DNA from 3 places in the Micromonospora sp. CNZ299 genome. Region 3 is predicted to be linked to each of the others. Evidence: predicted binding sites of a transcription regulator. Region 3 holds the regulator's gene; each other region holds the start of a gene.
What was found. Region 3 encodes HrcA, which represses chaperone genes, less so after heat shock. Its sites were predicted from a motif close to GGTTNGCACNCTCNNNNNGAGNGTGCNAACC; they were not measured.

Region 1 (7,328 bases), 6.2 Mb from region 3:
GGCGGCAGCCGCGCTGGGGGTGCTGGCCGCGACACTGTTGGACGCCACCTTCTGGTCCCGGTTCGCTGTTGGCCGGCCGCCGCGGCCGGCCCGGCTCGTCCTGCTGGGAGGTCTGGTCGCCGGGGTGGCGCTGCTGCTGCTCGCGGCCGGCACCGGCCAGTCCGGCGCGCAGTTGCCGGCGCTGCTGACCCTTCCCCCGGTGGGTTTCGCACTGGCCGCGCTGTGGGCCGCGGCCTGGCGACCCAGCACCGGCCCGGCCGCCGCCGCACGCGCCGGCCGGACGGCGACCGGCTGGCTCGTGGGCCTGGCCGCACTCGGCCCGCTGGCCTTCACCGACCCGGAAGAGATCACCCTGCTGCTGGTCGGCACCCGGGACATCCCGTTCTGGGTGGCGGCCGCCGCCGGCGCCGGGCTCGCCGTCGCGGTCCTGGTCGCCATCGGGTACGCGGTGCTGCTCGCCCGGCCGACGGCACGTACCCCGAGTCGCCGGACGGCCGCGGTGGCAGCCGTGGTGCTGCTGGTGGCGTTCGGCGTGGTCGACCTGGGTCCGGGCCAACCGGGCCTGTACGGCGAGCGACTGTTCGTGGTGCTGCGGGCGCAGGCCGACCTGAGTGGACTGCCGGCCGGCGCTGCGGGTCGGGCCGGGAGGGACGCCCGTGCGACGGAGGTCTACCGACGGCTGGTGACGACCGCCGAGCAGAGCCAGGCCGACCTGCTCCGGGGGTTGCGTCGACTGCGACTCGACCCGGTGTCGTACTACCTGGTCAATGCGGTGGAGGTCGACGGCGGTCCGGCGGTGCGGGCGTGGCTCGCCCGCCGACCTGAGGTGGCCCGGGTGCTGGTCAGCCAACGTCTGCGGCCACTGCCGGCCCCGGCGGGGCAGAGCCGCGGCACCGCGCCCAGGCCCACCGGCCCGGAGTGGAACATCCGCCAGATCGGCGCGGACCGGGTGTGGTCCCAGCTCGGGGTGACGGGCACGGGCATCGTGGTGGGCAGCTCGGATTCGGGGGTGGACGGCGGCCATCCGGCGCTGCGCGCCGGGTTCCGGGGCGGAGACGATTCCTGGTACGACCCGTGGGACGACACCCGCAGCCCGACCGACCAGGGTGGGCACGGCACCCACACGGTGGGCAGTGCGGTGGGGCGCGACGGCATCGGGGTGGCGCCTGACGCGCAGTGGGTGGGCTGCGTCAACCTGGACCGCAACCTCGGCAGCCCTGCGCACTACCTGGACTGCCTCCAGTTCATGCTGGCGCCCTTCCCGACCGGCGGCGACCCGTTGACCGACGGCCGTCCGGAGCGCGCCCCGCAGGTGCTCACCAACTCCTGGGGTTGCCCGCCCATCGAGGGTTGCGATCCCGGCGTACTGCGGCCGGCCACCGCCGCGCTGGACGCCGCCGGGATCTTCGTGGTCGCCGCCGCCGGCAACACCGGGCCGTGGTGCGCGTCGATCGACGACCCACCGGCGCCGTACGTGGACGTGCTGACCGTGGGTGCGGTGGACGCGCAGCGCCGGGTCGCCGAGTTCTCCTCGCGCGGGCCGGTGCCGGGTGCGAGCAAGCCGGACGTGCTGGCACCGGGTGTGGGTGTGGTGTCGGCCATGCCGGGCGGCACGTACGCCGCGCTGGACGGCACGTCGATGGCGACCCCGCAGGTGGCCGGGGTGGTCGCGCTGATGTGGTCGGCGAACCCGGCGCTGGTCGGCGACGTGGCCCGGACCCGGCAGATCCTGCGGGACACCGCCACGGCGGCGACGCCCACCTACCGCTCCGACAACCCGTCCGACACCTGTGGTGCCCCGTCGAACGTCACGGGTGCCGGTGAGGTGGACGCGTACGCCGCCGTGCGCGCCGCCCAGCAATAGGCAGGTTTCCTTCCGGATCCGACGGGCGGGAGCGCGGGCCGCCACACGGTGTTCTAGGGTCGGCGACCATGGACGCCGAGATCACCGTCACCGAGCTGACCCGCGACCTGGCCGACACCGTGGTGCGGCTCTGCGAGCAGGCTCTCGACCTGCCCGAGGACGCCACCGAGGCCGCCGCCATCGTGGACGTGCTCTGGCCCCGGGCCGCCGCCGACCGGCCGGTGGCCGTGCTGGGGGCGTACCGGGGTGCGGACCTGGTCGGGGTGCTGTTCTGCTCGGTGTCGTCGGCCGAGCCGGGCATCGGGCACGTCGACCTGGTCGCGGTCCGTGCGGATCAGCGCCGCCAGGGCGTCGGCCGGGCGCTGCTGCGGCGGGCCGAGCAGGTGCTGGCCGAGCGCGGAGCGACCGAGGTGCTGCTGGCCGGGAACCCGCCGTACTACGCGTGGCCGGGCATCGACGTCCGCTACACGCCGGCGGTCTGCGCCGCCCTCGCGCTCGGCTACCAGCAGGACCGGACCGCCTGGAACATGACCGCCGACCTGTCGTACGACGGGTCACCGGCACTGCGGTCCACCGAGGCGGCGGAGCGGCGGCTGGCCGATCAGGGCGTCACGGTGCGCCGGGCGGAGCCGGCGGATCTCCCGGCGTTGACCGCGTTCGCCCGGTCCACCTTCGGCGGCACGTGGGACGGCGAGTTGGCCGGGTCGGTGGGTCGTGACGGCGCCGGCTGCCACCTGGCGGAGCGGGGCGGCGAGGTGCTCGGCTTCGCCGCGTACGGGTCATCCCGGCAGAGCTGGTTCGGGCCGATGGGCACCGCGCCGGCGGCCGAGGGGTCGGGCATCGGTGGTGTACTGCTGCGGCGCTGCCTGCGCGACCAGCAGGCGGCGGGGCTGACCCGGGCGGAGATCGGCTGGGTGGGGCCCGTGCCGTTCTACTCGGGCAGCGCGGGTGCCCGGATCGAGCGGGTCTTCTTCCTGTACCGGCGGACCCTGCCGGTGGCATAACCAGGGCAAAGGGGACATTGATCCATTCGCCCACGTCGGTCATCGACGCCCCCTACCGTTTCGGTAGAGGAGGCAGCCATGACCACGGATGACGACCAGACCGAGGACGGCCCGCCGATCACCTGGAAACCGGTCGGCGAACTCCCCGGCCAACTGCCGTTCGACCGGCTCGACTACGGCGACGCCGAGCAACTGGCCGAGATGACCACCGACGACGGGTCGGCGGTCGTCGAGGAGTCACGGGAGATGGTGGACGAGCCGATCAAACTGCTTCCGCCGTACGACCGGGCACAGAAGCGGCGCAACCAGCGCCCACTGCCGACCTGACGACGAACGGGGCGGACCGCATCAGCGGCCCGCCCCGTTCCGTGTCGGAACTGGACTCAGAAGTCCATGTCCCCGCCACCCGGGCCAGCCGGGGCAGCCGGGGTCTTCTCCGGCTTGTCCGCGACAACGGCCTCGGTGGTGAGGAACAGCGCCGCGATGGAAGCGGCGTTCTGCAGCGCCGAGCGCGTCACCTTGGCCGGGTCGATGATGCCCGCGGCCAGCAGGTCGACGTACTCGCCGTTGGCGGCGTTGAGGCCGTGACCCGCTTCGAGGTTACGGACCTTCTCCACCACGACGCCGCCCTCAAGGCCGGCGTTGACGGCGATCTGCCGCAGCGGGGCGTCCAGCGCGACCTTGACGATGTTCGCACCGGTCGCCTCGTCGCCGACCAGGTCGAGCTTGTCGAAGGCGGTCTTGCCGGCCTGGACCAGCGCGACGCCACCACCCGGGACGATGCCCTCCTCGACGGCGGCCTTCGCGTTGCGAACGGCGTCCTCGATGCGGTGCTTGCGCTCCTTGAGCTCGACCTCGGTGGCCGCGCCGACCTTGATGACCGCAACGCCGCCGGCCAGCTTGGCCAGCCGCTCCTGCAGCTTCTCGCGGTCGTAGTCCGAGTCGCTCTTGTCGATCTCGGCCCGGATCTGGTTGACCCGGCCCTGGATCTGCTCGGCGTCACCGGCACCGTCGACGATGGTGGTCTCGTCCTTGGTCACCACGACCTTGCGGGCGCGGCCCAGCATGTCGAGGCTGGCGGCGTCGAGCTTGAGGCCGACCTCCTCGCTGATGACCTGGCCACCGGCGAGGATGGCGATGTCGGTCAGCATGGCCTTGCGGCGGTCACCGAAGCCCGGCGCCTTGACGGCGACCGACTTGAAGGTGCCACGGACCTTGTTGACCACCAGGGTGGCGAGGGCCTCGCCCTCCAGGTCCTCGGCGATGATCAGCAGCGGCTTGCCCGACTGCATGACCTTCTCCAGGATCGGGAGCAGGTCCTTCACCGACGAGATCTTGCTGTTGGCGATCAGGATGTACGGGTCGTCGAAGACGGCCTCCATACGCTCCGGGTCGGTCATGAAGTAGGCCGAAATGTAGCCCTTGTCGAAGCGCATACCCTCGGTGAGCTCCAGCTCCAGCCCGAAGGTGTTGCTCTCCTCGACGGTGATGACGCCTTCCTTGCCGACCTTGTCCATCGCCTCGGCGATGATCTCGCCGACGGTGCTGTCGCCAGCGGAGATGGAGGCGGTGGAGGCGATCTGCTCCTTGGTCTCGACGTCCTTGGCGAGCTTGGACAGCTCCTCCGAGACGCTCGCGACCGCGGCCTCGATGCCCCGCTTCAGGGCCATCGGGTTGGCGCCAGCGGCCACGTTGCGCAGGCCCTCGCGAACCAGGGCCTGGGCCAGGACGGTCGCCGTCGTCGTGCCGTCACCGGCAACGTCGTCGGTCTTCTTGGCGACCTCCTTGACCAGCTCAGCGCCGATCTTCTCGTACGGGTCCTCGAGCTCGATCTCCTTGGCGATGCTCACACCATCGTTGGTGATGGTGGGGGCACCCCACTTCTTCTCGAGCACGACGTTGCGGCCCTTCGGGCCGAGGGTCACCTTTACGGCGTCGGCGAGCTGGTTCATGCCCCGCTCGAGGCCGCGGCGAGCCTCTTCGTCGAAAGCGATCATCTTGGCCATACGGCGTTGTCCTCCTGGACACTCACGGGCCACCCGAGATGTGTGCCCCGGATGGGCCGCCTGGTGTGCGCACCTAGGGACGTCGCCACCTGGCGACGACGACGTCCTTCGGCCGGGCCGGATAGCCCGCGACGACCGGCCATGTGCTGCCCCGGTGTCTCCACACCGGCACAACCTGGCCCCACCGTCCCGACCGTTGGCACTCACGGTATGCGAGTGCCAATGACTTGTTTAGCACTCTCCCCTGCCGAGTGCAAGCACGATGGGGCCGCTCAGCCGAGTTCCGCGGCCAGTCCGGGAGTGTTCACCGGCGCCTCATGAGCGCGCTGCTCGGCGTACGTGACCAGCAGACCGATCATCTGGGCGAGGTGGGCCGGCAGGGCCAGCACCGCGGTGATCCCGATCACCACCACCGCCCCGACCGCGCTGCCCGGGGATGCGAAGGGATCCGTACCGAACGCCGAGGTGCCGACGCCTTCCAGGGCGCCGGGGATCACGGTGCCGACGATCACCGCCAGGGCGACCAGGGCCACCCGACCGAGCAGCAGGCCGAGCCGGTCGTGGAACATCCGGAACGACCGGCCGATCGGGTTGTGGCGTTCGAAGAGGTAGACCGGGCCGGCCATGCTCAGCGCGAACGCCAGGTAGATGCCCGGCAGGACGCAGAAGCAGACACCGATGCCGACGAGCAGGCTGACCAGCAGGGTCCACCCCCACAGCCCGAGTGCCCGACGGATGCCGTAGCGCAGCGCGGAATCCAGGCTGCCCGGCTGCCCGGCCGCCTGCTGGGTGATCACCCAACTGCCGGCGGCCCACCCGACGGCCTGCAACAGCCCGACCAGCACGCTGCCGCCGATCAGCACGACCAGGAGGCCAACCAGCTCGGCGGCGAAGTTGTCCGGCAGTGCGGCGGTCGTGCTCGTCCCGGCCTCGGCGGCCCAGTTCGCCGACGGGTCCAGCCCGAGCGAGATCACCGAGAGCACCGCCGCGGGCAGCACCTGGGTGAGCAGCATGATGGGCACCAGTTGCCGCCAGCCTCGGCGCAGCGCTCCCCCGCACCGGCTGAACCAGCCGGCGAGGCCGGCACCAGGTGGAGTGACGAGGGGGTCGTTCGGGTCGTACCCGTAACCCGGCGGGTACCAGTTGACCGGCGGCCCCGGATGCCACGGCTGCGGACCGTAGGGCCCCGCTCCAGGCGGGTAGCCCCCGGTGGGCGGGAACACCCACCCCTGTGGCGGTTGACCGGCCGGGCCCCAGGCACCCTGCGCAGGATCCCAACCAGCCGGCGGGACACCCGGCACGGAGCCAGGCGGCTGACCGGCCGGGCCCCAGGCACCCTGCGTCGGGTCGGACGGGCCTGGCTCACCCGGCCCGTAGGGGGGCGTGGACGAGGGTGGCTGGTCGGTCATGAACGCTCCTCAGCATCGGCTGGAACGGTTCACGATCTTCCCGGCTGCGCGCCCGTGCCGCCAGCCCCCAAGGCGGTGGCCGACCGGTGCGGAACGGTCAGGCGATGACGCGTACGTGCTCCGCCTGGGGGCCCTTCTGGCCCTGGGCGATCTCGAACTCGACCCGCTGGCCGTCGTCCAACGCCTTGTAGCCGTCCATCTCGATCGCGGAGAAGTGAACGAACACGTCCTGACCGCCGTCGACGGCGATGAAGCCGTAGCCCTTTTCGGCGTTGAACCACTTGACGCTGCCCTGTGCCACGGTGCCACTTCCCTCACTCTGCGCGGTGCTGCCTGACCCGGCGCACGGAGCGGCCGGGCGCCCTCGGACCACCACCCCGGCAATCGATGACCGCCATTGAAGCAGGTGACCGAAATCGCACGCTACACGAGGACTGACAGCCGTGCACGACCACAAATCGGGCATGGTCCTGATCGCTTCCACACCAGCTCCGGCCGCACCGGTCGACCCGACGCGGCGATCCGACGGATTCATCGACGTGAGTGCCAGTGGGGAGGGAGACGAGGCTGCGCCGCGAGCCGGTGAAGATCGGGCCCGACCCGAAAAATGCCGTTCACGCCCTGTGATAGGCATGCGGCATGACCACCGATACGGGCTCGACCTCCGTTCGTCGGGCGGAGATCCGCCGGGGCCGGCCGGAGGACGCCGCCCGGATGCGGGCGCTGCGCCTGGAGATGCTCGCCGACGCACCGTTGGCCTTCCTGGAGACCCTGGCGGACGCGGCGGCCCGACCGCACAACGAGTACGCCGCACGGGTCGCGTACACCTCGGCCGGCCCGAACAACGCGCAGTTCGTCGCGGACCCGGGTGGCCGGCTGGTCGGGCATGCCGGTGGCACGGTCACCCCGGACGAGCCCGGGCTGACCGTGATCTACGCCGTGTACGTCACGCCGACCTGGCGGGGCAGCGGCCTTCTCGGCGACCTGATCGACGGGGTGGCCGACTGGTCCCGGGCGTGCGGCCGACCGGAGCTGCTGCTGGAGG
Region 2 (7,328 bases), 6.6 Mb from region 3:
CTCTCCCGACCCAGGAACATGTTCTGCACGATGTCCAGGTTGTCGCAGAGCGCGAGGTCCTGGTAGACGACCTCGATGCCGAGTGCGGCGGCGTCGCGGGGGCTGCTGATGTGTACCGGTTCACCGTTGAACAGGAACTCGCCAGCGTCGGTGGGGTGGATGCCGCTGATGCACTTCACCAGGGTCGACTTGCCGGCGCCGTTGTCGCCGACCAGTGCGGTCACTTCGCCCGGGTGGACGGTCAGGGCGACGTCGCGGAGCACCTGGACAGGACCGAAGCTCTTGTCGATCCCGCGGAGTTCCAGCAAGGGGGTCGCGGACACGGGGGGTCTCCTTCTCAAGGGAGGGTAGGGGCCCGTCCGGCGGGCGCCGCCCGGCACGGGAGGGGTGCTCCCGTGCCGGGCGGCGATGGTCGTCCCGGCGGGTGATGCGGCGTCGGTCAGCTGATGCCGGCGTCCGCGCAGAGCTTGGCGTACGCCCCGGTGCAGACCTCTTCCTTGGTCACGTAGCCGTCGGCGATGACGTCCTTGACGTTGTCCTTGTAGATGGCCTTCGGGGTGAGCAGCACCGAGGGGACGTCCCGGTCACCGTCCTTCACGGTCTGGCCGGTGTCCTTCTTCTCACCCTTGGCGAGCGCGATGGCCAGGTCGGAGGCGGCCTTGGCCTCTTCCCGGACCGCCTTGTAGACGGTCATGCACTGGTCACCGGCGAGGATGTTCTGCAGGCCCTCGGTGCTGGCGTCCTGCCCGGTCACCGGCACCTTGCCGTTGAGCTTGTTCTTCTTGAGGATCGAGATGGCGGCGTTGCCGAGACCGTCGTTGGCGGCCAGCACACCGTCGATCTTGCCGTTGGCCTTGGTGAGCTGCTGCTCGAAGATCGTCGCGGCCTGGGCGTTGTCCCACGCCGGCACCGCGTCCTCAGGCCCCTTGACGTACTCGTTGGCGTCGAACTTCGGCTTGAGCACCGAGTCGTAGCCGGCCTTGAACAGGGTGGCGTTGTTGTCGGTGGGGGAGCCGTTCAGGTACGCCACGACCGGGTTCTTGGCGCCCTTCTCGGTCAGGCACTTCGACAGGCCCTCGCCCTGGAGCTTGCCGACGGTCTCGTTGTCGAAGCTGACGTAGTACTGGGCCGAGCCGCCGAGGGTGAGCCGGTCGTAGTCGATGGTGGCGACGCCCTGCGACTTGGCCTTGTCCAGCACTGCCTTGCCGGTGCCGGAGTCCAGGTTGACGATCATCAGGGCGGTCACGCCGCCGGTGATCATCTGGTCGGCGATGGTCTGGAAGGCGGTCTTGTCGTTCTGGGCGTTCTGGATGTCGTACTGGACGCCTGCGGCCTTGAACGCCTCCTCCAGGAACCGGCGGTCCGCCGTTTCCCAGCGGGCCGAGGACTTGCTGTCCGGGAGGATCACGCCGATCTTGGGGGTCTTGGCGGAGGCGGCGTTGTCGCCGGAGTCGTCGCCACAGGCGGTCAAGCCGCCGGTCGTGAGCAGGCCCACGGCGGCGATGGTGAGGATCCCCTTACGCATGTGCAGGGTCCTTTCGGAGGTGGGGGAGGTGTTGTTTTGTTGTGTCCGGCAACGTATTTCGCGTCACACCGGCTCCACAAGACCGCGCAGGTGCACAGTTTGTTGGGAGCGATAACAATTCAGCAACGCGACTGTTACTCCGCGGGTATCCCACGTGGCAGTCGACGTAACGAAGGCCGTCAGTGGGTCTGCAACGGCGCGGTGCGGGCGTCGGTCAGCGCCACCAGATCCGCCGCAGCCAGTTCGAGTTGCAGACCACGTCGACCAGCCGAGACGTAGATCGTCGGGAATGCCAGCGCGGAGTCGTCCAGCACTGTGAGCAGTCGCTTGCGCTGCCCGAGCGGGCTGATCCCACCGCGTACGTAGCCGGTTGCCCGCTCGGCGACCGCCCGGTCGGCCAGCGCCGCCCGCTTGCCACCGACGGCCGCGGCGAGCGCCTTCAGATCCAGCTCGCCGGTGACCGGAACGACCGCCACGGTCAGTGCGCCGTCGACCTCGGTCACCAGCGACTTGAAAACGCGCTCCGGTGGCACGCCGAGCGCCACCGCCACCAACGCGCCGTAGTTCGGGGCGTCCGGTGCCACCCGGTACGGATGGGTGCGGTGCGCCACCCCACGCTTGACCACCAGTGCCGTCGCCGGAGTGCCCTGTCCTGCCACACCGGCGACGCTAGTCGACCGGCCTACCGATCAGCACTGTCGGTGCGCCGGCGACCCGGGTGAGCACCAGGCTCGCCGCGTCGCCGCCGGCCAGCCGCAGGTCCCGTCGAAGCTGCTCCGGGGTGAGCGCGGAACCCCGCTTGAGGATCTCCACCCGGCCCACCCGACGATCCCGCAGCAGCGCCCGCAGGCGCTTGAGCGAGAACGGCAGCACGTCGGTGATCTCCAGGCAGCGTGCGTACGGGGTGCGGATCGGCTGGTCGGCGTAGAGGTAGGCGATGCTCGGGTCGCCCAGGGTGGCGTCCAGTTCGGTGGCCAGTTCGGCCACGAGGTGCGCGCGCACCACCGCCGGGTCCGGGTCGTACAGGTAGCGACGCGGCGGCCCGACCGGCGCCTCGTGGGCACCCGAGCCGCTGAGCTGGTGGCGGCGTGTCTCGACGCCCCGCTGGCGGTAGAGGGTGGCGCGGCGGGGCACCTCCGCCAGGTCACCACACCAGAGCGCGGCCTCGACCAGGTCGCCATCGACGCCGACCCACTCGGCCTCCGCGCCGGCCGGGATGAGCGCGTGGTCCAGGCCCGGCGCCACCTTCACCACGGTGCGTGGCACCCGCTCGGCCAGCCCGGTCACGAAGTCCCACGGTGGCGAGTAGGCGCGCGGGTCGAAGATCCGTCGCCCGGTGCCGGTGGTGCGGCGGGCCGGGTCGCAGAAGACCCCGTCGACCCGGGAGACGTCGAACGCTGTGGCATCGCCGCACTCGACAGTGAACAGGTCGGCCAGCCCGGCCGCGTCGGCGTTGGCGGCTGCCATCGCGGCGGTCACCGGGTCGGCCTCCACCCCGTACACCCGGATGCCGGCGCGGGCGGCGGCCAGCGCGTCGGCGCCGAGGCCGCATCCGAGGTCGGCCAGGGTGCGCACGCCGGCCGCGTGGAGCCGGGCGGCCCGCCGGTCGGCGACCACCCGGCGGGTGGCCTGCTCCAGCCCCGGGCGGGTGAGGAACATCCCAGCGGCTGCCGGGCCGAACTTGCCGACCGCCCGGTGGCGCAGCTCAGCCTGGGTGAGCGCGGTCGCGGCCAGCGTCGGCGGCACCCCGGCCGCGCGCAGGGCCGACGCCGCAGCCAGTGGATCACCGCCGGCCAGCCCGGCCGCCGCCGTGAGCGCGGCCGATCCCTCGGGGGTACGCAGCGCCGCCAGCTGATCGAGATCCACCCGGTCATTGTCCGGGTAGACCGGGAAATCCGGGCTGGCGGGGCGCGACTCGCTGGCACTCTCCTTGACGGAGTGCTAGCCACGGAATAACCTGCGATTAGCACTCTCACCCTGAGGGTGCCAGCTTCCGGGTCTCGCGACCCGGGGGCGCACGCCAGGCGGACCGGCACCCGCGACGACGGCCCCGCCCGGTGGCATGAGGCAGATTGACGCTGGTCGGCCCCGCCGGCCAGCAACGAAACCAGTACCCCAGGAGGGTATGCCCGTGACTACCGCGACCAAGGTTGCGATCAAGCCGCTCGAGGACCGCATCGTGGTCCAGGCGAACGAGGCTGAGACCACCACGGCGTCGGGCATCGTGATCCCCGACACCGCCAAGGAGAAGCCGCAGGAGGGCACTGTCCTCGCTGTCGGCCCGGGCCGCGTCGACGACAACGGCAACCGGGTTCCGGTTGACGTGCAGGTCGGCGACACCGTCCTCTACTCGAAGTACGGCGGCACCGAGGTCAAGTACGCCGGCGAGGAGTACCTGGTGCTCTCCGCCCGCGACGTCCTCGCGGTCATCGAGAAGTAAGCAACCGATCAGTGCCACTGCCCCGGTCCGGCTCGCCGGGCCGGGGCAATGGCGCTTCGAAGGGACATAAATGGCGAAGATCCTGAGCTTCTCGGACGACGCCCGGCACCTGCTGGAGCACGGTGTCAACGCCCTCGCGGACGCGGTCAAGGTCACCCTCGGCCCGCGCGGGCGCAACGTCGTCCTGGACAAGAAATTCGGTGCGCCGACGATCACCAACGATGGTGTGACCATCGCCAAGGAGATCGAGCTCACCAACCCGTACGAGAACCTTGGCGCGCAGCTGGTCAAGGAGGTGGCGACCAAGACCAACGACGTCGCCGGCGACGGGACCACCACCGCGACGGTGCTGGCCCAGGCGATGGTTCGCGAGGGTCTGCGCAACGTGACCGCCGGGACCAACCCGGCCGGCCTCAAGCGGGGCATCGACTCGGCGGCCGCCAAGGTCTCCGAGGCGCTGCTCGGCCGTGCCGCCGAAGTCACCAGCAAGGAGTCGATCGCGAACGTGGCGACGATCTCCGCGCAGGACGCCACGATCGGCGACCTGATCGCCGAGGCGATGGAGCGGGTCGGTCGCGACGGTGTCATCACCGTCGAGGAAGGCTCCATGCTCACCACCGAGCTGGAAGTGACCGAGGGTCTCCAGTTCGACAAGGGCTTCATCTCGCCGAACTTCGTCACCGACCTGGAGAGCCAGGAGTCCGTCCTTGAGGACGCGTACATCCTGGTCACCACCCAGAAGATCTCGGCGATCGAAGAGCTGCTGCCGCTGCTGGAGAAGGTCCTGCAGAACAGCAAGCCCCTGCTGATCATCGCCGAGGACGTGGACGGCCAGGCGCTCTCCACCCTGGTGGTCAACTCGCTGCGCAAGACCCTCAAGGTCTGCGCGGTCAAGGCCCCGGGCTTCGGTGACCGGCGCAAGGCGATGCTCCAGGACATCGCGATCTCCACGGGCGCCGAACTGGTCGCCCCGGAGCTGGGCTACAAGATCGACCAGGTCGGCCTGGAGGTGCTCGGCACCGCTCGGCGCGTCGTGGTCGACAAGGAGAACACCACGATCGTCGACGGCGGTGGCCAGAAGGCCGACGTCGCCGACCGGGTCTCCCAGATCCGCAAGGAGATCGAGGCCTCCGACTCCGACTGGGACCGGGAGAAGCTGGCCGAGCGGCTGGCGAAGCTCTCCGGTGGCATCGCCGTCATCAAGGCTGGCGCGGCCACCGAGGTCGAGATGAAGGAGCGCAAGCACCGCATCGAGGACGCCATCGCGGCGACCAAGGCTGCGGTCGAGGAGGGCACTGTGCCCGGCGGCGGCGCCGCCCTGGTGCAGATCCGCTCGGTCCTCGACGACGACCTGGGCTTCACCGGTGACGAGAAGGTCGGTGTCTCGGTCGTGCGCAAGGCGCTCGTCGAGCCGCTGCGCTGGATCGCCCAGAACGCCGGTCACGACGGCTACGTCGTGACGCAGAAGGTCGCCGACCTGGAGTGGGGCAACGGCCTCGACGCCGCCAAGGGCGAGTACGTCGACCTCGTCAAGGCCGGCATCATCGACCCGGTGAAGGTGACCCGCAACGCGGTCACCAACGCCGCCTCGATCGCCGGTCTGCTGCTCACCACGGAGAGCCTCGTGGTCGAGAAGCCGGAGCAGGCGGAGCAGTCCGCCGGCGGCGGCCACGGCCACGGTCACGGCCACCAGCACGGCCCGGGCTTCTGACCCGGTAGCGACACCCGTTCCGGGGCACACCGTCGCACGACGGTGTGTCCCGGAACGTCTTATGGGTCTGTTACCGACGCTGTCGTTGTTGGCGAGTGGACCGGATGATCGCGCACACTGGGCCGATGAGCACCACGTCGCGGCGCTACGCCGCGCTGGCCGGGATCACCGCCGCCGCCGTCGCGATCGGAATCGCCGAACCGGTGGCGGTCCTGACCGGCCCCCGGTCGGCACCGCTGGTCGCGGTCGGCGGGGTGGTCGTCGACGCCGTCCCCGAGTCGCTGAAGCAACTCGCCATCGACCTCTTCGGCACCGCCGACAAGATCGCGCTGCTGGTCGGTACGGGCCTGCTGCTGGGAGGGTTCGCGGCGCTGTTCGGTGTGCTGGCGGTCCGACGGCTGGCATTCGGCCTGGCCGGCATCGCCGCGTTCGGCGTCATCGGTGTGGCCGCCGCGCTGACCCGTTCCGGTGCGGACGCCGCCGACGCGCTGCCGTCGCTTGTCGGCGCCGGCCTCGGCGGCCTGGTGCTCTGGCTGTTCATCGACGGCCCGTTCGAGCTGGACCCCTGGCCCTGGTCACCGCCCACGCCGATCGTGCCGCCCGCTGGCCCGGTGACGCCCGCTGCGCCGGTGGCTCCGGGCGGGCAACCCGCGGCCGGGACTGCGGAAGTCGACCCCGAGTCGCGGCGGCGGTTCCTCACCAGCAGCGGGGTTCTGCTCGGCACCGCCGTGGCGGCAGGTCTCGGTGGGCGCTGGCTGGCCGGTCGACGCGGGGTGTCCGCCGCTCGGGACGCGATCCGGCTGCCCGCGCCGGTCGCCCCCGCAGCGGCCGTACCAGCAGGCGCGGACCTCTCGCTGGCGCAACTCGCGCCGTACGTCACCTCGAACCTCGGGTTCTACCGGATCGACACCGCGCTGGTGGTACCCCAGGTGGACCCGGACAGCTGGCGGCTGCGGATCCACGGGCGGGTCGGCACCGAGCGCACCTACACCTACGCCGACCTGCTGGCCCGGCCGCTGGTCGAGCGGTACGTGACGTTGGCCTGCGTCTCCAATGAGGTGGGCGGTGACCTGATCGGCAACGCCCGCTGGCTCGGCGTACCCCTGCGGGAACTGCTCGACGAGGTCGAGCCGGATGCGGACGCCGACCAGGTCGTCGGCCGGTCGGTCGACGGCTGGACCTGCGGCACCCCCACCGCTGCGCTGCGCGACGGGCGGGACGCGCTGCTGGCGGTCGGCATGAACGGCGAGCCTCTGCCCGTCGAGCACGGCTTCCCGGTCCGGATGGTGGTGCCCGGCCTCTACGGGTACGTGTCGGCGTGCAAGTGGGTGACGGAGCTGGAGCTGACCCGGTTCGCGGACTTCGACGCGTACTGGGTGCCGCGCGGCTGGTCGGTCGAAGGGCCCATCAAGACGCAGTCGAGGATCGACACGCCCCGGGGACGTAACCGGCTGACCACGGGGCCAGTGACCATCGCCGGTGTGGCGTGGGCGCAGCACCGGGGCATCCGCCAGGTCGAGGTCCGCGTCGACGACGGCGAGTGGCAGCAGGCCGAGCTGGCCCCAGCCGTGTCGGTGGACACCTGGGTGCAGTGGTCGTGGCGCTGGGACGCCACGCCAGGCGAGCACCGGCTCCAGGTCCGGGCAACGGAC
Region 3 (7,328 bases):
ACCCGCACGAGGACGTCGGGAGAGGTCATGCCGGGCACACTAGTGGCCATGCCCGGCGTCCTTCCAGATGGTGAGACCGTCCCCGTCGACGGATCGCTGCCCGCCACCGCCACCACGGCGGTCGGCGCGCGCGGCTTCGGCGTGTACGTCCACGTGCCGTTCTGCGCCAGCCGCTGCGGCTACTGCGACTTCAACACCTACACCGCGTCCGAGTTGGGCGGCGGTGCGAGCCGCGAGGGGTACGCCGACACCGTCCTGGCCGAGCTGGCGCTCGCCGCCCGGGTGCTGGGCGACAGCCCGCCGCCCCGGGTCGACACCGTCTTCGTGGGCGGTGGAACGCCCACCCTGCTCCCCGCCGACGACCTGGCCCGCATCCTCGACGGCATCGACCGCACCTGGGGGCTGGCCGCCGACGCCGAGGTGACCACCGAGGCCAACCCCGAATCGGTCACCCCGGAATCGTTGAAGCTGCTGCGGGCCGCCGGCTACACCCGGATCTCGCTGGGCATGCAGTCCGCCTCCCCGGGAGTGCTGGCGATCCTGGACCGCAAACACAGCGCCGGCCGGGCCACCGCCGCCGCCCTGGAGGCACGCGACGCCGGGTTCGAGCACGTCAACCTGGACCTGATCTACGGCACCCCGGGTGAGCGCACCGAGGACTTCGCCGCCTCGCTGGAGCAGGTCGTCGCCGCCGGGGTGGACCACGTCAGCGCGTACGCCCTGATCGTCGAGGACGGCACCCGGCTCGCCGCCCGGATGCGGCGCGGCGAACTGGCGTACCCCAGTGACGACGTGGCCGCGGACCGCTACCTGGCCGCGGAGGCCGCGCTCGACGCCGCCGGGCTCTCCTGGTACGAGGTCTCCAACTGGGCGCGCACCGACGACGCCCGCTGCCGGCACAACCTGCTCTACTGGACCGGCGCGGACTGGTGGGGGCTGGGGCCGGGGGCGCACAGCCACGTCGGCGGGGTGCGCTGGTGGAACGTCAAACACCCCACTGCGTACGCCCAGCGGTTGGCGGCGGGCGCGTCACCTGGCCTGGCCCGGGAGGTGCTCACCGGCGACGAGGCGCACATGGAGGACGTGATGCTCCGGCTGCGCCTCGCCAGCGGCCTCCCGTTGGCGGTGCTCGATGCCACCGGCCGGGCGGGCGCCGAGCGGGCCCTGGCCGACGGTCTGCTGGCCGCCGACGAGTACGCGGCCGGCCGGGCGGTGCTCACCCTGCGCGGGCGGCTGCTCGCCGACGCGGTCGTGCGTGACCTGCTGCCCTGAGTGGGCGGGCCGTTCCGGTGGTGCGGGCCGGCCGGGGGAGCGGCCGACCCGGCATCACTTGATGAAGTTCGCGGAGAGCGGGTAGCGGTAGAGCTGCCCCTCGTTGGCCTTGATTCCGGCGATGATGCCGAACACGAGACCGAGGATGACGGCTGCGCCGACCCCGATGAAGCCGATCAGGATGCAGGTCAACACCCAGCCGACCAGGCCGACGATCGACCAGATGAGCTGGAAGTTGAGCGCCGCCACGGCGTGCGCCCGCACCGTCGGGGACTGGCTGCCACGTGCCAGCATCGCCACCAGCGGGGCGATCCAGCCGAGCACACCGCCGCTGACGATCATGCCGACGGCGCCGCCGAAGTGGGCGACCAGCGCCCAGGTCTTGTCCTCGTTGTTGGCGAAGCCGCCAGGGCCGCCGTAGGCGCCGCCGGTCGGGTAGCCGCCACCGGGTGGGGGATAGCCGCCAGGCGGGGGATAGCCACCCGCCGGAGGGTAGCCGCCTGACGGCGGTTGGTCACCGGTGGGCGGCGGATAGCCACCGGGCGGGGGATAGCCGCCCGGGCCGGGTGCCCCGGACAGTGGTGCGGTGGGCGGCTCCGGCGGGTAGTTACCGGGGTCACCCGCGCCGGGAGGGCGAGGAGGTTCAGTCATGGATGCCACCGTAGGGGCACGTGGCAACGCGGCACCAGCGCGACACCGCCCGGCGGTGAGGGTCGATCGGCCCGGCGGGGTGGCGCGGGCCGCACTGACGGACAGCCGTTGATCATCGCGCTGGCGGGCACGCCGACGTAGACTGGCACTCGTTACAGTCGAGTGCCAGGACAGCCCGGCCGGCCGAGGACGCCGGCGGCCGACGTGCGACAGGAGGTGCGGAGGATGGGTCTCGACGACCGGAAACTCGCCGTGCTCCGCGCCATCGTCGAAGACTACGTCTCCACCCAGGAGCCGGTTGGCAGCAAGGCGCTGGTCGAGCGGCACCAGCTCGGGGTCTCCCCGGCCACGGTCCGCAACGACATGGCCGTGCTGGAGGAGGAGGGCTACATCCGGCAGCCGCACACCAGTGCCGGCCGGGTGCCCACCGACCGCGGCTACCGACTCTTCGTCGACAGGTTGTCCCGGGTCAAGCCGCTCAGCCCGGCCGAACGCCGGGCCATCGAGCGCTTCCTGGTCGGCGCGGTCGACCTCGACGACGTGGTGCACCGCACCGTGCGCCTGCTCGCCCAGCTCACCCGGCAGGTCGCCGTCGTGCAGTACCCGAGCCTGGCCCGCTCCTCGGTGCGTCACCTGGAGCTGGTGCCGATCTCCACCACCCGACTGATGGTCGTCATGATCGCGGACACCGGGCGGGTGGAGCAGCGTCTGGTGGAGCTGCCCGGTCCGGTGCCCGCCGACGACGTCACCGACCTGCGCCGACTGGTCAACGAGAAGCTCGCCGGCGCCCGGCTGTCCGACACGCCGCCGCTGGTGCAGGCGCTGGTCGAGGAGTCGTCGCCCAAGCTGCGTCCGGCCATGACCACGCTCGCCACTGTGCTGCTGGAGACCCTGGTCGAGCGGCACGAGGAACGCATCGCCCTGGCCGGCACCGCCAACCTCACCCGGGGTGGCCTGCTCGACTTCCAGGGTTCCCTGCGACCGATCCTCGAGGCGCTGGAGGAGGAGGTCGTCCTGCTCAAGCTCATCGGCGAAACCGAGCCGAGCACGACCCGGGTGCTGATCGGCGACGAGAACGAGTTCGACAACCTGCGGGCCGCCTCCGTGGTCAGCACCGGCTACGGCCCGGGCGCCACGATCGTCGGCGGCCTGGGGGTGCTGGGGCCCACGCGGATGGACTACCCCGGCAACATCGCCACGGTTCGCGCCGTGGCACGCTACGTGGGCGAGTTGCTGGCCCAGAACTGATTGGTCAGGGCCGATGCGGCCGGCTGCGGCCGCCGACCGGCACAACGCGAGACGAACATGAGGACACGGAACGCAGTGGCCAGGGACTACTACGGCATTCTCGGTGTGAGCCGGGAAGCCTCCGATGACGAGATCAAGCGCGCCTACCGCAAGCTGGCGCGCCAGTTCCACCCGGACGTCAATCCGGACCCGGAGGCTCAGGAGAAGTTCAAGGACATCAACGCCGCGTACGAGGTCCTCTCGGACGACCGGAAGCGGCAGATCGTCGACCTGGGTGGCGACCCGCTCGCCCCGGGCGGCGGCGGTGCCGGAGGCCCCGGAGGTCCCGGAGGTGCCGGCCCGTTCGTCGGTTTCCAGGACATCATGGACGCGTTCTTCGGCGGTGCCGCGGGCGGTGCCCGTGGTCCGCGTCCGCGTACCCGGCCGGGCGCCGACGCGATCCTGCGCCTCGAACTGGACCTGCACGAGACGGCGTTCGGCGTCGAGGCCCCGATCACCGTCGACACCGCAGTGCTGTGCACCACCTGCTCCGGCGCCGGCACGGCGGCCGGCACCCACCTGGCGACCTGCGAGGCGTGTGCCGGGCGGGGCGAGGTGCAGTCGGTGCAGCGCACCTTCCTCGGCCAGGTGGTCTCCGCCCGGCCGTGCACCGTGTGCCAGGGCTACGGCACGACCATCCCGCACCCCTGCCCCACCTGCGCCGGCGACGGCCGGGTGCGCACCCGCCGCTCGCTGACCGTCAAGATCCCGGCCGGCGTCGAGGACGGCATGCGGATCCGGCTCGCCCAGCAGGGTGAGGTCGGCCCGGGTGGCGGCACCGCCGGCGACCTCTACGTGGAGATCCACGAGCGGCCGCACGACGTCTACTCCCGCAAGGGCGACGACCTGCACTGCCGCGTCACCGTGCCGATGACCGCGGCGGCACTGGGCACCCGGCTCACCATCAAGACCCTGGACAGCGAGGAGACGGTCGACGTCAAGGCCGGCACCCAGCCGGCCAGCACGCTGCGGCTGCGCGCCCGGGGCGTACCCCACCTGCGCGGCACCGGCCGAGGCGACCTCTACGTGCACCTGGACGTGCGGACGCCGACCAAGCTCGACCCCGACCAGGAAAAGATGCTGCGCGACTTCGCCAAGACCCGCGGTGAGGAGGTCGCCGAGTTGTCCAAGCAGGGCGGCTTCTTCTCCCGGATGCGCGACGCGTTCAACGGGCACGCCTGAGGTGTCCGCGCCGCTGTTCCTGGTCGAGGCGCTGCCCACCGGCGACGCGCTGACCCTGGACGGCCCCGAGGGGCACCACGCCGCCACAGTGCAGCGGCTGCGCGTCGGCGAGGAGCTGCTGCTCGCCGACGGCCGGGGTGGCACGGCCGCCGCCGTGGTCACCGCCGTCGGCCGGGGCACCCTCGAGGTCACCATCACCTCCCGGGGGTACGCGGACGCGCCCGTACCCCGGATCGTCACCGTGCAGGGCATCGCGAAGGGCGACCGGGGCGAGTTGGCCGTGCAGGCGATGACCGAGGTCGGCGTCGACGAGATCGTGCCCTGGGCGGCGTCGCGCTCGGTGGCCCAGTGGCGGGGTGACCGGGGCGTACGGGCCCGGGAGAAGTGGGTGGCGACCGCCCGGGAGGCGGCCAAGCAGGCCCGCCGGCCGTGGCTGCCGGTGGTGGCCGGTGCGCCGGACGAGTCGACAGCCACTGTGGCCCGCCGGATCGCCGGTGCCGCCGCCGGGTTCGTGCTGCACGAGGAGGCCGACGAGCGGCTCACCACCGCCGAGCTGCCCGCCACCGGTGAGATCGTCCTGGTGGTCGGCCCCGAGGGTGGCATCGCCCCGGCCGAGCTGACCGCGTTCCGTGAGGCCGGCGGCCGGCCGGTGCGGCTCGGGCCGGCGGTGCTGCGTACGTCGACCGCCGGAGTGGCGGCGCTCAGCGTGCTCGCCACCCGCCTCGGCCGCTGGTAGCCCGTCGGCTGCTGGCTCGTTTACGGGCGGGGGAACACCGGCACCACCTCTTCCTCCGGCGTCAGGTCCAGCCCGGCCGGCCCGATGATCTGTGGGTCGGGCGTGCCGACCACCTCGGGGTCCTTGCCCGCGTAGTCGAAGCGGTGCAGCACGTGCCGGATCGCCTCCAGCCGGGCCCGCTTCTTGTCGTTGCTCTTCACCACCGTCCACGGCGCGTCGGCGGTGTCGGTCCAGAAGAACATCGCCTCCTTGGCCTCCGTGTACTCGTCCCACCGGTCCAGCGACGCGATGTCCATCGGGGAGAGCTTCCACTGCCGGACCGGGTCGACCTGGCGGATCGCGAACCGGGTGCGCTGCTCGTTCTGGGAGACGGAGAACCAGAACTTGACCAGCCGGATGCCCGAGCGCACCAGCATCCGCTCCAGCTCCGGGGCCTGACGCAGAAACTCCAGGTATTCCTTGCGGGAGCAGAAGCCCATCACCCGCTCGACGCCGGCCCTGTTGTACCAGGAACGGTCGAACAGCACGATCTCACCGGCCGCCGGCAGGTGCGCCATCCACCGCTGGAAGTACCACTGGCCGGCCTCCCGCTCGTCCGGCTTGGCGAGCGCCACCACCGACGCCCCACGCGGGTTGAGGTGTTCCATGAAACGTTTGATGGTGCCGCCCTTGCCGGCCGCGTCCCGACCCTCGAAGACGATCACCAGACGCTCGCCGGACTCCTTGATCCAGTCCTGGAGCTTGAGCAGCTCGATCTGGAGCAGCCGCTTGTCGCGGTCGTACTCGTCGCGGTCCATCCGTTCGTCGTACGGGTAGTCCTCCCGCCAGGTCTCGACGGGCGTCCCGTCGGGTCGGAGCAGGACGGGGTCGTCGTCGTGGCCATCGGCCACCTGGTAGTCGGCGGTGAGGTCCAGCAGCGCGGAGTCGGCCATGTCGCAGAGACTTACCCGCCCTCGTGCCGAGAACCACCCCCTGGCCGGGTGATGTGGGCAGCTGTTCCGCCGTCAGCTGCGCAGGTAGGAGGCGCCGTTGAGGTCGACGATCGTGCCGGAGGCCCACTCGGCCTGCGGCGAGGCCAGCCAGTGCACCGCGGCCGCGATCTCCTCCGGCTCGGCCACCCGGTCGAACGGGCTCTGCGCCCGGATCGCCGCACCGTGCTCGCCGCGCAGGTGCTCGGTGGTCATGTCGGTCGCCACGAAACCCGGCGCGACGGTGGCGACAGTGATGCCGTACGGCGCGAGCGCCACGGCGAGCGACTGACCCAGCGCGTTCAGACCCGCCTTGCTGGCGCCGTACGCGGGCTGGTCCGGCTCGCCCCGGAACGCGCCACGGGACGAGACGTTGACGATCCGCCCACCGCGTTCGCGCATGTGCTGGGCGGCGCACCAGGTGACGTTGCCGGCACCGGTGAGGTTGGTTTCCACCACCCGCTGCCAGCGCTGCTGCCACTGCTCGTAGGAGGTGCCGAAGATCGGGTGCGGCTCGTCCCGGTCGCCGTACGTCCCGGCGTTGTTGACCAGCACGTCCAACCCGCCGAGCAGCTCGGCGGCCCGGTCGACCATGGTCCGGACGGCGTCCGGGTCGGTGAGGTCCGCGCGGACCACCACGTGCCCGGTGCCGGGCAACTGCGCGCGCAGCTGTTCGGCCGCGTCGGCCGAGTCGCGGTGGTGGATCGCCACCCGGTCGCCACCGACCGCGAACGCCGTCGCCACCGCACGGCCGATGCCGCGCGAGGCCCCCGTCACGAGTACCGCCCGATCCTTCATGCCGGCCATCCTGCCTCAGCCGGTCTCTCCTGCGAACAGGCCGGCGCATGCTGCGCCGGGGCGCCCTCGGCCCGTTAGTCCTTACACTGCCCCGATGGGATCCGACTGCCTGTTCTGCCGCATCGTCGCCGGGGAGATCCCGGCCACCGTGGTCCGGGAGACCGACACCACGCTCGCCTTCCGCGACATCGACCCGAAGGCGCCGGTGCACGTCCTGGTCATTCCGAAGGAGCACTACGCCGACGTCGCCACGCTCGCCCAGGGTGACCCTGCGCTGGCCGCCGACGTGCTGGCGACGTCCGCCGCGGTGGCGGAGGACGAGGGCCTGCTCGGCGACGGCTTCCGGTTGATGTTCAACACCGGCGCGTACGGCGGTCAGGAGGTGTTCCACGTGCACGCACATCTGCTCGGTGGCGCGCCGCTCGGCCCGATGC

Region 1: groL (chaperonin GroEL) is a predicted target of HrcA. The motif match lies at 5,069-5,099, and genes of this name have one in related genera.
Region 2: groES (co-chaperone GroES) is a predicted target of HrcA. The motif match lies at 3,487-3,517, and genes of this name have one in related genera.

The regions. Positions count from the first base shown of each region.
Region 1 is NZ_PEFG01000001.1:856,026-863,353, forward strand. It holds gene CLT68_RS04120 (S8 family serine peptidase) at 1-1,864, shown strand, start outside; gene CLT68_RS04125 (GNAT family N-acetyltransferase) at 1,933-2,868, shown strand; gene CLT68_RS04130 (hypothetical protein) at 2,947-3,195, shown strand; gene groL (chaperonin GroEL) at 3,252-4,874, opposite strand; gene CLT68_RS04140 (hypothetical protein) at 5,147-6,283, opposite strand; gene CLT68_RS04145 (cold-shock protein) at 6,381-6,584, opposite strand; gene CLT68_RS04150 (GNAT family N-acetyltransferase) at 6,923-7,328, shown strand, end outside.
Region 2 is NZ_PEFG01000001.1:526,660-533,987, reverse strand. It holds gene CLT68_RS02515 (ATP-binding cassette domain-containing protein) at 1-323, opposite strand, end outside; gene CLT68_RS02510 (substrate-binding domain-containing protein) at 440-1,525, opposite strand; gene ybaK (Cys-tRNA(Pro) deacylase) at 1,705-2,184, opposite strand; gene CLT68_RS02500 (THUMP-like domain-containing protein) at 2,195-3,391, opposite strand; gene groES (co-chaperone GroES) at 3,651-3,965, shown strand; gene groL (chaperonin GroEL) at 4,036-5,676, shown strand; gene CLT68_RS02485 (molybdopterin-dependent oxidoreductase) at 5,802-7,328, shown strand, end outside.
Region 3 is NZ_PEFG01000001.1:7,099,312-7,106,639, reverse strand. It holds gene CLT68_RS32165 (enoyl-CoA hydratase-related protein) at 1-29, opposite strand, end outside; gene hemW (radical SAM family heme chaperone HemW) at 49-1,272, shown strand; gene CLT68_RS32155 (DUF4870 domain-containing protein) at 1,327-1,923, opposite strand; gene hrcA (heat-inducible transcriptional repressor HrcA) at 2,149-3,171, shown strand; gene dnaJ (molecular chaperone DnaJ) at 3,247-4,392, shown strand; gene CLT68_RS32140 (16S rRNA (uracil(1498)-N(3))-methyltransferase) at 4,394-5,128, shown strand; gene ppk2 (polyphosphate kinase 2) at 5,149-6,060, opposite strand; gene CLT68_RS32130 (SDR family oxidoreductase) at 6,133-6,894, opposite strand; gene CLT68_RS32125 (histidine triad nucleotide-binding protein) at 6,989-7,328, shown strand, end outside.